DNA from 3 places in the Allobosea sp. Root670 genome. Region 1 is predicted to be linked to each of the others. Evidence: riboswitches for the same ligand, from Rfam matches in the RefSeq annotation. Region 1 holds a riboswitch; each other region holds the start of a gene.
The links. A riboswitch is a leader RNA that binds a small molecule or an ion and turns the genes downstream of it on or off. The one in region 1 is predicted to bind cobalamin.

Region 1 (4,823 bases):
GAGCAGCCAGAACATCACGCCGCGGGCCTGTTCGGCACTGGCGAGCGTCGTCACGATCGTCGCCGTCGCTGCGTTGAACAGCTGCGAGGTGGCGACGCCGGCGAGGATGACGCGGTCGCTCGCCCCGCCCGCCCCCGCCGCCAGCATGGCGACCACCACGAGCGCGGCGCAGGAGCCGATGAAGGCGCCGGTCGAAACCGACAGCACCGTGCCGCCGATGCTGATGCCGAGGATCAGCACCGCGACGGCGCCGGTCGAGGCACCGGCCGAGATGCCGAGGATATAGGGCTCGGCCAGCGGGTTGCGCAGCAGCGCCTGCAGGATCGCGCCCGAGAGAGCGAGCGCGCCGCCGCAGAGCCCCGCCATCAGCGCGCGGCTCAGGCGATAATCGAAGATCACGCCCTGCTGGATCGCGCTGACCGGGAAGTCGAGCTCGAACAGCCCGTTGCCGAGTGCCTTCAGGGCCGTGTCCAGCGGGATGCGCATCTCGCCGATCGTCACCGCCAGCGCGACCGAGACGATCAGCGCCAGCAGCGAGGCCAGCGCGATGCCGATCCGCGCCGGCCAGTTCGGCCCATGGGCGGCGTGGCTCAACGCGAAAGCCCGAAGCCGGCGATCGCCTTGGCGAGCGTCTCGATGCCGTCGATGGTGTCGAGCCCGGCGCGGGTCGCCCCGACATCCATGATGACGACGCGGTTGTTCCTGACGGCGTCGAGCTTGCTGGCGACCGGGTCGGTCTTCAGGAAGTCCAGCTTCTTCTCGATATCGTCGGCCGGGAAGCGGCGGCGATCCATCTTCACCGTGACGATCACGGCCGGGTTGGCGGCAGCGATGCTCTCCCAGCCGACCAGCGGCCATTCCTCGTTGGTCGCGATGATGTTGCGGGCTCCGAGCTTGGACAGGATATAGGCGGGCACGCCGTTCCTGCCGGCCATGAAGCCGTCGCCCTTGATGTCCTTGCTGGAGAACCAGACGACGACCGGCACCTCCTGCGCCTTCAGCTTGGCGACCTGCTCGACCGCCTTGTCCTCGCGGGCCTTGAGCTCAGCGACGAGCGTCTCGGCCCGGTCGGCGACATCGAAGATCGCGCCGAATTCGCGGATGTTGCGATAGACCAGCTCCATCGTGAACATCTGCGTACGAACGCCGTCGCCGGCACCGGAATTGTCCTTGCCGATGCAATCGGTCGGCGAGACATAGGTCGGCACCTTGACCTTGGCGAACTGGTCGCGCTTGCCGACGATGCCGTTGGGCCCGACATGCCATTCGAACATCGCGGTGACGAGATCGGGCTCCTGCGCCAGCACCGCCTCGAAGCTCGGATCGTTGTCGGCGAGGCGCTTCACCTTGGCGTTGACCGCCTCATAGGGCTTGGCGACCGGCGAGAACCAGACCGCGGTGCCGACGACACGATCGCCAAGACCGAGCGCATAGAGGATTTCCGTCTGGGTCTGACCGATCGCGACGACGCGCCTGGGCGCGGCGTTGAAGGTGATCGTCTCGCGGCAATTCTCCAGCGTCAGCGGATATTTGGTGGGCGCCGCAGTGGCCGTGCCGATGGCGAGAGCGCCGAACAGCGCGGCGGCAGACAGGCGAAGAAGTGAATTGAAGGGGCGCGCAGCCGGCATCGAGGCCATCCGAAATGTAACAATGTTGCATTTCTGATAGAGTGCGCGGCAGGCAAACGTCAAGCCGCCTTGAGTGGCCTGTGCAGTGGACTTCATGAACATGGACTTCATCGCTCCCCGAGATGACGGCCGGGGGAGCTTTGGGCATGTGGGGCGGACAAGCGGCGCAGGGCCACCATCGACACACAGGCTCCGGAACACCCCGTCCGAAAGACGTCTTCGACGACCGGGGCAGGTCTCCTGGCTCGCGGGTCGATGCCGGTTCCGCCCGGCCTTCCCGGCGCGGCAAGCGCCAGTGGACGATGGACGGAGAGCTCGCCGCTTACAGTTGCGGGGGCAGCCTCGGCTTTGGCACTGGAAGTGCCTCACCGAATTCCCTCTTAGCTCCGGGAGCAACCCGGAGAACCTCGATCGGCGCACACCCTATAAGGGTGCGGCGCGCCGTCAAGCGAACATCGCTTCAGAGGCGCGGCGTCCTGTAGAGCCGCTTGCCGCCGACGGATATCTCGACGTCCTGGAGATAGCCACGCAGCGCGGTGGTCGCGACCTCGATGCCGAGGCCCGGCGCATCGGGGGCCGCGACCTGCCCGTTCGCGTCGCGCTCCAGATGATTGGCGGAGATCGCGGTCGCGAGCGGCTTCGGCATCGCCGGGTATTCGCAGATCTCGTGGGCAGCGAGACCGGCATAGGGCTGGAGCGAGGCCGAGAGCGCGAGATGCGAGGTGAAGGTGTGGTTGACGAAGGTCACGCCCTTCGCGACCGCATAATCCGCCACCGCCTTGGACGGGCCGATGCCGCCGATCCGGCCGCAATCGATCTGGACATAGCCGATGCCGCCATAGTCGATGAGCTGCCGCGCCATCGACTCGTTATGGGCGCCCTCCCCGCCGGCCAGCCGGACCTTGGGGCTGCGTTTGGCCAGAGCGCCATAGGCTTCGAGCGCGCTGGCGTGGAACGGCTCTTCGAACCAGAGCACGTTGGCCTTCTCCATCGCGGGCAAGCGAGCGGCGGCGCGCTCGACATCCTCGATGAAGATCTGACCGGTATCGACGAGCAGGATGCCGTCCTGCCCCAAACCCTCGCGAGCGGCGACGAAATGCTCGGCATCGGCCTCGACGCTGCCCCGCCCGATCGGCCCCCAGCCGAACTTCGCGGCGCGGAAGCTGCGCTTGCGGGCATCGCGGGCGCGTTCGAGGGTTTCCTGCGCCGTGTCGCCGAAAAGGACCGAGGCATAGGGCGTCTTGGGATGGCTTTTCGTGTAGCCGAGCAGACGCCAGACCGGCTCGGAGCGCATCTTGCCGAGGATGTCCCAGAGCGCCATCTCGACGCCGGAGAAGGTGTGCGGTGCCTGGAGCAGGTCCATCGAGTTATAGGCGACGGCTGCGGCGATGCGGGCGATGTCCTGCGGGCTCTCCAGATTCTGGCCCAGCACGGAATCCGCGACCGGGCGGCAGACGCCATGCGACATCGGGCAGATGAAGGCGGCGATGGAAGGCAGCGGCGCCGCCTCGCATTCGCCCCAGCCGACATGGCCGCCGGCGGCGACCCTGACCAGCAGCGCATCCTGGCTGCCATCGGCCTCGTCGGTGACGACGGGCATGGCGAGATAGAAGAAATCGACGGCCTCGATCCTGGGCACGGGCTTCATCCTCACAGTTCGTAGATCGTGGCGCGCGGGGCGAAGGTGACGCCTTCGTCGAGCGGATAGATCGGCCGGGCGCAGATCGTGTGGCCGAGACTCCGGAGATTGGCGGAGGTCGCGCCGGGTGCGTCGATGTTGAAGTTCCGCGCGCACCACTGGTCGAACATGTGGAATTCGGTGTGGGGCGACTTCACCACGATCAGGTCGAAATCGGTCGGGTCGATGCCGTTGGCATAGTACATCGCCCGGTCGAACAGGCTGACCGAGCGGCTCATCACGACGACGGCGACATTGCCCCAGGTCAGCACGGCGGTCGGCCCGGCGCTGAGCGGCGCCTTCATCGTCTCCAGAGCGGCCTCGCCATCGGAGAGCAGCTTGACCTTGGCTTTCACCTGCATCGGCGGGAAGCGCGCGGGATCGATCGAGCCGCCGAGCGTGATCTCGATCGTCGCCCCAACGCCCGCCTTGTGCGCGGCAGCCGCTGCCGGCGCATCGACGATCTGGGCGAGCACGCGCTTGCCGTAGCCGGCCTTGCGCAGGGCCGCGAGGATCGCGTTGCTGTCGCCCGAGGCGCCGGACGAGGTCGCGTCGGCAGCGTCGGTGAAGATCACCGGGCCGTCGATGCTGCGGGCCTGCGCGATGGCGCGCTCCAGCGGGACGAGCTTGCCCTGCATGCGGAAGCGCAAGGGCCAGAATTCCTCGGCGAGCCGGATCGCCTCGCGCTCGGCCGTCGCCTTGTCGCCGTCGGTCAGGATCAGCACCTGCGAGCAGAGCTCGGGCACGTCGGTGAACGGGTTGCCGATCATGATGCCGGCCGCGAGCGCCCGTCCCTCCTCTTCCAGCCGGCGGCATTCGGCCAGAAGCTCGCCATAGCAGCCGGTCTTGGTGATCAGTTCGTCGCCGCGCACCAGCGCGGGAATGACGACACGGGCGGCCACCGGCCTGATCCCGCCAGCCATCAGCTTCAGCAGCAATTCGGCGGCGCGGCGGCCGGTATCGGCGAAATCAACATGGGGATAGGTCCAGTAGATCGCGAAGCCGTCGACATTGCGCAGCATCCGGTCGGTCAGGATGCCGTGCAGGTCGAGCGAGATGACGATCGGCATGTCCGGCCCGACGCGCTGGCGCAGCTTTTCCAGGAGGTAGCCTTCCGGGTCGAGCTCGCCATCGGCGCCCATCGCGCCATGCAGCGAGACATAGATGCCGTCGATGCGGTCGAGCTTGGCGAAGATCGCGGCGAGGATTTCCTCGGAGAGCTTCTTCCAGCCCGTAGCCGAGAGCGGCCCGGCGCTGCCGGAGCGGGCGCAGATCGTCGGGACGATCTCGATATCGGGCCTGGCCTCGAAGACCGCGAGCGCGCCGCCGAGTTCCTGGTTCTGGCCGCGCTGGACGTAGAGGCTCTCGCCATGGTGGATCAGGAAGTTCTCGTAATGCGACGGCAGCGGGTTGAAGGAGGAGATCTCCTGCTTGCAGTCGGCGATCAGGATGCGCTTCATCGGGCGGCTCCGGCGGGTCAGAATTTCAGGCGGGGGTCGAGCACGTCGCGCAGGCCG
Region 2 (4,823 bases), on a different contig from region 1:
GAGCACATCTCCCGGCGGCAGGGCGAGATCGACGGCGTCCTCGCCGTCGTCGAGCCTGATCTCGCTGGTCGGGAGGAGGTGCATCGGCCGATGTTACGCCCCCGCGAGAGCCGCTTCCACGGCCTTGAGATCGAAGCCCTTGAGCCCGATCACGGTGAGGCGGCCGTCGCGCGGCTCGCTCGCACCCCAGGCCCGGTCGAAATGATGACCGACGCGGCGGCCGACGCCCTGCACGACGAGGCGCATCGGCTTGCCCGGTACGGCTGTGAAGCCCTTGAGCCGCAGCACGCCCTCGGCCTCGGCGGCCTTGGCGACGCGCGCCGTCAGCTCTTCCGGCGACAAGCCGGCCGGCAGCGGCAGGGCAACCGAGTCGAAATCGTCATGGTCGTGATCATGCTCGCCCTCACCATGATGCGAAGGGCGCGCGGCGAGGTCGCTTTCGGCGGCAGCGCCGAGGCCGACGATCAGTGCCGGCTCGACCTTGCCATGGGCGGTCTCGACGATCTTGATCGCCTTCGGCAGGTGTTCGGCGATCTCGGCCTTCACCCGCGCGCGGCCGGCTTCGTCGACGAGATCGCTCTTGTTGAGCAGGATCAGGTCGGCGCAGAGGATCTGGTCCTCGAACACCTCTTCCAGCGGGTTGTCGTGATCGACCGAGGCGTCGGCGGCCTTCTGCGCCGCGACAGCTTCCGGATCATCCGCGAATTGGCCCTCGGCCACCGCCGGGCCATCGACCACGGCGATGACGCCGTCGACGGTAACGCGCGAGCGGATGGCCGGCCAGTTGAAGGCGGTGACGAGCGGCTTCGGCAAGGCGAGGCCGGAGGTCTCGATCAGGATATGCTCGGGTGGGTTGGGCCGGTTCAGCAGCTTCTCAAGCGCCGGCACGAAATCGTCGGCGACGGTGCAGCAGATGCAGCCGTTCGGCAATTCGACGACGTCCTCGTCGCTACAGCCGGCGATGCCGCAGCCCTTCAGGAATTCGCCGTCGAAGCCGAGATCGCCGAATTCGTTGACGAGCACGGCGAGCTTCTTGCCCTGCGCATTCTCGAGGAGATGGCGCACCAGCGTCGTCTTTCCGGCGCCGAGGAAGCCGGTGATGATCGTGCAGGGCGTCTTGCCCAGGTTCGTGGTCTGCGGAGCGTTCATGATGTCATCCTTGCTGGCGCGCCGGCAAAGGCGGCACGCGCGCGACCACGCCCTTGCGGAAGGACTGCGGCCGCTCTTTCCAGGGAACGATGCCGTTGGCGCTGGCGGCATAGGCCTCCGCCGCGCCGACGATCTCGTCGAGATGGGTGTCGGTGTCGAGATCGCCGATCAGATAGGTCCATTTGCCGTCGGCGCTGAGCGCGATGGTGCAGGGCCGCTTGCAGACGCAGAGGCACTCGACGGGCAGCACGGGGATCGTGCTGCCCTTGGCTTTGAGCTGTGCGGCGAGGCGCTCGGCCAGTGCCAGACCCGGCTGGTCGTAACCCTCCGGGAGATCGGCGCGGGCACGGCGGCAGGCCGTGCAGACATGGATCGTGAGGTCACCCTCGGACATTGGTTTGCCTTCAGGCTTCGGCGGCCCGGCGGGTCGCCCGTGGCCAGAGCACGCCGACCATGAAGGCGGTGACGAGCCAGAGTGCGGCCTGGATGCCGAGCGAGAGCGACGCGAAATGGGCGGCGACCTCGGCCGGAACCTTGCTCTCCGGCGCGGCCGGATGCGGGGCGCCGACGACATGCGGCAGCAGGATCAGGACGATCGCCACGAGCTTCAGCCAAGGCTGATCGAAGCGCAGGAACAGGAACAGCCCGACCCCGGTGACGATGGCGGTCCAGAGCCACCAGAGCTGGCGCTGTTCCAGCGCAGCCGAGGCCGCGCCTGGCAGTTCCGGTGCCAGACCCATCGCCGGAGCGAGCCCGAGCGCGAGGAAACCGCAGGCACCCCAGACAAGCGCGCTGCGCTGGTCGATGCCGTCGCCGGCCGCGATCATGCCGGCCAGCAGCAGCGCCGCGAAGCCGATCGCGGTCGCGATCGTCACCGCGCCGGTGAAGAGGGTGCGCTGGAAGCCGTCCTGCGGCTTCCATTCGGCATGGTCGTGGCCGGGGGCGTCGCCGGCCGGGCCATGCGCGAGGATGATCTTCGCCTCGCCGTCGATCGCGGCGAGCGCCGGCGCTTTCAGCGCGAGTGCTGCCTCATAGGTCTCTGCCTTGAGGATCAGCGGGGTGGTGGTGACATGCTGCAGGGCGGCGACGATCAAGCCAGCCAGAAGCCCGGCCAGGATGCTGACCGTGAGAACACGCGTGATCATGGATGCTTTCCCTCAGTGGCAGGGAAAGGCGAGGCCGTGACGGGTGTCGTGCGCGGCGTTGTGGACATTGGTCGAGGCCGCGAAGCCGGTCGTGTAAATCAGCGCGACGCCGATCACGAGCGCGGCTGCAACCGCCTTGACGCGTTCCGAAACGCTGAGTGTGGGGGTGGAAACCGAAACGGTGTTCATATGCGTTCTCCGTGGCCGCCCCGCCGGCAGCCGGTTGGATCTCTGCGGGTTGACGGCAGGTCTCCTGGCTCACGGACTTCGCGTCCCTTGCCGCCTTCCCGGAGCGGGCGCTCCAGTGGCCGATGGCGAAGGACATCCGCTTACAGTTGCGGGGGCAGCCGCGGTCTCGCACCGCGTTCCCTTTTCACCTCCTCGCGGAGGCACCGTCAGCGACGATCATTAGCCTTCGCCGTGCCGCTGTGCAATGCAGGATGGTCTTTTGAACCCTGCTTCCACGATGCCGAACGAAATTTCCCACCTCACCCTCGTCCTCGGCGGTGCCCGCTCCGGCAAGAGCCGCCATGCCGAGGCGCTGATCGAGGCTTGTCGAGCGCCCTGGAGCTATATCGCCACCGCCCAGGCTTATGACGACGAGATGCGCGCGCGCATCGCCGAGCATCGCGCCCGCCGCCCGGCCGGCTGGCAGACGGTCGATGCGCCGCTCGACCTAGCCGAGGCGATCGCCGCCCAGCCGGCGGGCCGGCCGGTTCTGGTCGATTGCCTGACACTCTGGCTGACCAACCTCATCCTTGCGGAGCGCGACACGGCCGCTGCGCGCGAAGTTCTGATCGCCGCTTGCGAGCGCGTTTCCGCCCCGCTCGTCCTGGTCGGCAACGAGGTCGGGCTCGGCATCGTGCCGGAGAACGCGCTCGCCCGCCGCTTCCGCGACGAAGCCGGGCGGCTGCATCAGGCGCTTGCGGCGCGTGCGGCCAGCGTGGTCTTCATGGTCGCCGGATTGCCGATGCGCGTGAAATGATGCGGATTAGATAATGACCAACACCGAAGACGCCGCCCGCCACAAGGCGAAGATGGAGAAGCGCAAGGCGGTACAGGACGCCGAGGTCGCCTCCAAGACGCTCGAGAAGGGGCTGCTGATCGTCAATACCGGCCCCGGCAAGGGCAAATCGACGGCGGCTTTCGGCCTGATCCTGCGGGCGCTCGGCCATGGCTGGCGGATCGGTGTGGTGCAGTTCATCAAGGGTGCCTGGTCGACCGGCGAGCGCAAGGCGCTGGAAGCCTTCGGCGATCAAGTGAGCTGGCACAGCATGGGCGAGGGCTTCACCTGGGAGACGCAGGACAAGGCCCGCGACATCGCCGCCGCCGAGCGCGCCTTCGCCAAGGCGAAGGAGTTGATGGCCGATCCCGACATCAGGCTGCTGGTGCTCGACGAGCTCAACATCGCCCTGCGCTACGACTATCTGCCGCTGGCCGAGGTCGTGACGACGCTGGCGGCCCGCCGGCCGGACCTGCACATCGTCGTCACCGGCCGCAACGCCAAGCCGGAGCTGATCGAGGCTGCCGACCTCGTCACCGAGATGACGCTGGTGAAGCATCATTTTGCCGCCGGCGTGAAGGCGCAGGAGGGGATCGAGTTCTAAAAGCGATATCTCACTGGCTGCCGGCTCTCCGCAACGGAACGAACGCGAGCGGTTCTCATGCGTTCTTGCCCTCGATCATCGTTTTCGGGGGTGGGCCATGAGTGGTTTTCTGTGGGGAGAGCTGGATCTGCTGCTCCGGTTGCTGGCTGGTATGGCTGCCGGCATCGTCGTCGGCTGGGAGCGGACCAACAAGCAGCGGGCGGCTGGGATCCGCACTTTCGGTCTGGTCGGATTGGGCACGGCCGCTGCCGCGACGATCTTCAGCGAACCGCAGGAGGCTGACGCCGCCAGCCGCGTCGTCCAGGGCTTGCTGACCGGGATCGGTTTCCTGGGTGCGGGCGTCATCGTCCTGCGCCGGGGCGATTCGACGCCGACGGGCCTGACCACGGCCGCGGCGATATGGGTCACCGCCGCGCTCGGTTGCGCCGCCGGGCTCGGCGATTATGCCATCGTGGCGTCGGCAACGCTGCTCGCGCTCGTCCTGCTCGCCATCGATCATTCGGTTGAGCGCTGGGCCGGCCGCGGCGAGGCAGCCGGAACCGGCGAGGCGCCGCCTTCCTGAGTGCTGGGCTGACTCGAATCCCGACATCAGGACTCGCCGGAGCATGCCGTCGGCGACCTGAGCCTCCGGTTGCTCTGCGCTGCTGCTGGCCCCCGACTGCCGCCCTTGACGGCGGTTAGCTATCTCTTCAAATTGAATCCGAATTCAAATTCAATATCGGGACCGTGTATGGCCGGTATCGCACCGAAACAACCGCGCAAGGCTGGAAAGCGGGAAGCCATCCTCGCCGCTGCGCGCGGAATCGTCTCGGAGGTCGGCTTCCACGAGACGTCGATCGCCGCGGTGGCCTCGGCCAGTGGTGTCTCGACCGGCAGCGTCTATTCCTATTTCGCCTCCAAAGCCGAATTGATGGCCGAGATC
Region 3 (4,823 bases), on a different contig from region 1:
GCTCTTCGCGATCGGCGAGACGCTCTATGTCGCGAGCCGCAGCGGCGCTGCGCCGGCCGCGATCAACCCGCTCTCCGGCGGCAGCTGGATGACGAAGCAGGACTGGAAGCGCTCCTGGAAGCCCTGGCTGCGCGGCAGCGTCATCGGCTTTCCGATCGGTGCGCTGCCGGCGGGCGGCACGGAAATCCCGACCTTCCTCTCCTATGCGCTGGAGCGCCGCCTGACCCCGCATCCGGAGGAGTTCGGTCAGGGCGCGATCGAAGGCGTCGCCGGGCCGGAGGCCGCCAATAATGCGGCCGCGGCCGGCATCCTCGTGCCGCTCCTGACGCTCGGCCTACCCTCCACCGCGACGGCTGCCGTGCTGCTCGCTGCCTTCCAGAATTACGGGCTTCAGCCCGGCCCGCTGCTGTTCGCCACCAACCCGGACCTGCTCTGGGGCCTGATCGCCTCGCTCTATATCGGCAACGTCATCCTGCTGATCCTGAACCTGCCGCTGGTCGGCATCTGGGTCCGGCTGCTGCTGATCCCCCGGCAATACATCTATGGCGGCATCGTCGTCTTCGCGATGGTCGGCGTCTGGGGCCTGTCGACCTCCTGGATGGACCTGGCGTTGATGTGCGGCCTCGGCCTCGTCGGCTATGTCGCGCGCGTGCATGATTTCCCGATCGCGCCGGCCCTGATCGGGCTGATCCTCGGCCCACAGGCGGAAATCCAGCTCCGGCGTGCGCTCGCCGTCAGCCAGAACGACTGGAGCGTGCTGGTCGGCACGCCGATCGCGGCGACATTGCTTGCGGTCGCAGCGCTGGTGCTGATCCTACCGCCCGTGCTCGCGCGCCTGCGCCGACGCGCCAGTGCAGAAGAAGAGCCGGCGACCTCTGCGGGCGGAGCAGGTTAGCGCCTCGCTCCGGTCCGGCGCTTGCCCGGTTTGGTGCCGACATTCGCGGCCAGCGCGGCTTGCAGCGCCATGCGGGCGGCACGGATATGGCGCCGCATCAGGATTTCCGCGAGTTCGCCGTCGCGATGACTGATCGCTTCGGTGATCCGCATATGCTCGCCCCAGGCCTCGCGACCGCGTCCCGGCACGGTGGAGTGCAGGCGCCGGCACAGGCGCAGCCGCGGATAGAACTGCTCGCAGAGCAGTTCGGCGAGGATCGGGTTGCCGCTGCCCTTGGCGATCCGGCGGTGAAAATCCGCCTCGGGCTCGTCCTGGAGATAGGCGCCCATCGGATTGCGCTCGATATCGCCGCGATGGCCCCTCACCAGCGCGTCCAGCGCCGCGATCTCGGCCTCGCTCATGCTCTCGGCCGCGAGGCGGGCGGCCATGCCCTCTGTCGCCTCGCGCACGTCGAGCAGGGCGAGGAACTCGGCGGCGCTCGGCTCGGCGACGCGCGCGCCCTGGTTGGCGACATAGGTGACGAGCCCGCGTTCCTGCAGCCGCCGGATGGCTTCGCGGACCGGTGCGCGGCTGACTCCGAAGCGGCGGGCGATGGCCGGTTCGCTCAGTTTCTCGCCGGGCGCGATCTCCCCGGAAATGATGGCCGAGGAGAGATCGTCGTAGAGTTTTACGGTGACGCCCACGCTCGCGGGGGGCGGTGTCTCGGCCAGCATCGAGCGGGTGCCTATCTGCTTCTGATCACGGCAGCATAGAGCATTTCCGTTTCCGATGGGTACCGGAGGTGCCGGCGAATTCGGTGGTCATGCGCGGCCTTCATCGAAGGTTGCCGTATTCCATCAACCCTGAATTCGGTTGATTGCATGACCTGTCTGCGCAGAATGCTCATGCGCCGCGGCTCCGATGTCCGGACCTTCGCGCGTCGCCTCGCTCGCGCCGAGGGTGGCTGGCGCGTCGTGGCGACGGAGGCCGGAAACCGATGGGCAAGGGCGACGACGATCTGAATGACTATGCCTCGCCGGCCTGCCTGCTGCATGAGGTCGATCCGGCCTATTCCGGGCTGACGCCGCCGTCGCGAAATGTCGGGCAGAACCTGCCCGAGCCGAGCCTGATGGAATGGCGGCGGTCCGAGCGAGCGCGCATGATTGCAGCCCGCCTGGCGATGTCGGCGCGCACGCGAAACGCGCTTGCGCGTCGGATCGCCGGCCATCTCGACGCGCTGATCGGCGATCCCGCCGGCGTCCTCGTCAGCGGCTACTGGCCGTTCCGCGGCGAGCCGGATCTGCGCGACTGGTTCCGCGATCTGCGCGAGCGCCGCGGTCTGGCCGCCTTGCCGGTCGTGGTCGAGCGCGGCAAGCCCCTGCTGTTCCGGCTCTGGCGCAAGGGCGAGAAGCTGGAGCGCGGCGTCTGGAACATCCCCGTGCCGGCAGCGGGCGATCCGGTCTTTCCGCGGATCGTCATCGCGCCCCTGGTCGGCTTCGACGCGCAGGGCTACCGGCTGGGCTATGGCGGCGGCTTCTTCGACCGCACGCTCGCCGCCCTGCCGTCCTCCACGATCGCGGTCGGGATCGGCTACGAGATGGCGGAGATGCCGACGATCCGCCCGCATGGTTTCGACATCCCGATGCACCATATCGTGACGGAAAACGGCATCAGGTCCCACGGCGGAAAGCGGGATCGAGAGCCTCCGTTTGACGCCGGCCCGATCTCCCCATAAGCCTGAGCGCGACGGTTCCCTCACGGGATCAAAAGGGAACGCGGTGCGGGTGGCGAGCCACCCCATGCCGCGGCTGCCCCCGCAACTGTAAGCGGCGAGCCTTTCGCCATACGCCACTGGGGCCTCGGACCTGGGAAGGCGGCGAAAGGCAACGACCCGCGAGCCAGGAGACCTGCCGTCAGCCGTGGTCACACGCGGACACGTTCGGCCGGGGTGCGCCGATCGCTGATTCGACCGTTCGCCGTCTTTCGCACGGCAGATGGGAGATCGCGTTCGCGGTGACGTGCCACTGACGTCAACGCCCGAGGTCTCCATCGTGAACGTCTTCCTTCCGGCCGCCGGACGCGGCCGCCTGCTGCTCTCCGTGTCCTGTCTGACCATTGCCGGCGCTGCAGCCCCGGCTTTCGCCCAGAACGCTCCCGCCACGATGGCGCTCGACGAGATCGTCGTAAGCGCCACGGGAACGCCGACGCCTGCCCGCGAAGTCGCGAGCGCCGTCACCGTCATCACCGCCAGGGATATCGAACAGCAGCAGCGCCGCACCTTGCCGCAGGCGCTCGCCGCCGTGCCCGGCCTCAACATCGTGCAGACCGGCGGGCCGGGCGGCCTGACCTCGGTTTTCATGCGCGGCACCAACTCGAACCACGTCAAGGTGCTGATCGACGGCATCGAGGCCAACGACCCTTCAGCCCCGAACCGCTCTTTCGATTTCGGCTCGATGCTGACCGAGGATATCGAGCGCATCGAGGTTTTGCGCGGTCCCCAGAGCGGCCTCTATGGCGCGAATGCGCTGGGCGGCGTGATCTCCGTCACCACGAAGCGCGGCGAGGGACCACCGAAGATGACGGCGCGCGTCGAAGGCGGCTCGCACGGCAGCTTCAACCAGTCCCTCGGCTTCGGCGGCGGTGATGCGCGCTTCAACTATGCCTTCAATGCCAGCCATTTCCGCGCCGACGGAACCGAGGTGACGCCGCCGAACCTCGTGCCGCCCGGCCGCCGGATCAACCCGAACATCTTCGACAATTACAGCTATTCAGGACGCCTCGGCTTTGCGCTCACCGACACGCTGACGCTGAACTGGGTTGGCCGCTATCAGGACGGCCAGTTGCGCTATACCGGCGACACCGGCTTCCCGAGCAAGCCCTCGCCCTATCGTTCCCTGCAGAACTACGCGCAGGCCTTTACCCGTGGCGAGGTGGTCTGGGACCCGTTTGGCGGGCGATTCGTCAACACCTTCGGCGTGTCCTATTCGCGGCAGGACAGGGGGACGCGCACGGCTTCCGCGATGACGGGGCTGCTCGGCCTGCCCAATCAGAGCCTCGGCGAGCGCACCAAGCTCGACTGGCGCGGCAATCTCCAGATCATCAAGGGCCACAACCTGATCATGGGTCTGCAATATGAGCGCGAGCGTCTGGACACGACGAGCCTCATCGCCTCGAACGGCAACAAGGCCGCCTGGCTCGAATACCAGGGCAATATCGAGGATCGCTATTTCCTGGCGGCCAATATCCGCCGCGACCATGACGACAGCTATGGCGGCCATACGACGTACCGCATCGCGCCGGCCGTCATCATTCCCGGCACGGAAACCAAGCTGAAGGCGAGCTACGGCACCGGCTTCAAGGCGCCGACGCTGAGCGAGCTCTTCATCGATTACCGCCCCGGCTACAACTTCTTCGGCAATCCGAACCTGAAGCCGGAGGAAAGCCGCGGCTGGGATATCGGCTTCGAGCAGCCGCTCTTCGACAAGCGCCTGCAATTCGGCGCTACCTGGTTCCAGAACGATATCGAGAACCTGATCGTCACCAATGTCAGGCGCGATTCCTACGCCAATATTGGCAAGGCGAAGACGAAGGGCGTCGAGGCCTTCGCCGCGCTGGAAATCTCGCCCCAGTTCCGCATCCGCGCCGACTACACCTTCACCCTCGCCAAGGATGAGATCGCCCGGCAGGAACTGCTGCGCCGGCCGCGCCACAAGGCGAGCGCGACCGCGACCTGGACGCCGACCGACAGGCTCAGCCTCTCGGCGACGCTGATCCATATCGGCTCCTGGGTCGACGGCAACCGCGACTTCTCGGTCCCGCGCATGCGCGCGAAGGGGGCGACGCTGGTCAACCTCGCCGCTGAGTACAAGGCGACCGACAAGGTGACGGTGTTCGGGCGGGTCGATAACCTCTTCGACAAGCGTTGGGAGAATCCGGTCGGCTTCCTCGT

Region 2: linked by a shared signal. The riboswitch ahead of ASE61_RS17055 (CbtB domain-containing protein) and the one ahead of ASE61_RS27010 (ABC transporter substrate-binding protein) in region 1 are both predicted to bind cobalamin.
Region 3: linked by a shared signal. The riboswitch ahead of ASE61_RS08300 (TonB-dependent receptor plug domain-containing protein) and the one ahead of ASE61_RS27010 (ABC transporter substrate-binding protein) in region 1 are both predicted to bind cobalamin.

Annotation. Positions count from the first base shown of each region.
Region 1 is NZ_LMJU01000001.1:489,542-494,364, forward strand. Features, by position in the region: gene ASE61_RS02200 (FecCD family ABC transporter permease) at 1-594, opposite strand, end outside; gene ASE61_RS27010 (ABC transporter substrate-binding protein) at 591-1,628, opposite strand; cobalamin riboswitch at 1,841-2,053, opposite strand; gene ASE61_RS02210 (mandelate racemase/muconate lactonizing enzyme family protein) at 2,089-3,267, opposite strand; gene ASE61_RS02215 (M81 family metallopeptidase) at 3,279-4,766, opposite strand; gene ASE61_RS02220 (ABC transporter permease) at 4,784-4,823, opposite strand, start outside.
Region 2 is NZ_LMJU01000016.1:365,009-369,831, reverse strand. Features, by position in the region: gene cobN (cobaltochelatase subunit CobN) at 1-84, opposite strand, end outside; gene cobW (cobalamin biosynthesis protein CobW) at 94-1,149, opposite strand; gene ASE61_RS17065 (DUF1636 family protein) at 1,154-1,543, opposite strand; gene ASE61_RS17060 (CbtA family protein) at 1,554-2,294, opposite strand; gene ASE61_RS17055 (CbtB domain-containing protein) at 2,307-2,483, opposite strand; cobalamin riboswitch at 2,520-2,706, opposite strand; gene cobU (bifunctional adenosylcobinamide kinase/adenosylcobinamide-phosphate guanylyltransferase) at 2,761-3,279, shown strand; gene cobO (cob(I)yrinic acid a,c-diamide adenosyltransferase) at 3,293-3,901, shown strand; gene ASE61_RS17040 (MgtC/SapB family protein) at 3,999-4,463, shown strand; gene ASE61_RS17035 (TetR/AcrR family transcriptional regulator) at 4,632-4,823, shown strand, end outside.
Region 3 is NZ_LMJU01000005.1:30,333-35,155, forward strand. Features, by position in the region: gene ASE61_RS08285 (tripartite tricarboxylate transporter permease) at 1-895, shown strand, start outside; gene ASE61_RS08290 (GntR family transcriptional regulator) at 892-1,608, opposite strand; gene ASE61_RS08295 (5-formyltetrahydrofolate cyclo-ligase) at 1,872-2,609, shown strand; cobalamin riboswitch at 2,605-2,804, shown strand; gene ASE61_RS08300 (TonB-dependent receptor plug domain-containing protein) at 2,926-4,823, shown strand, end outside.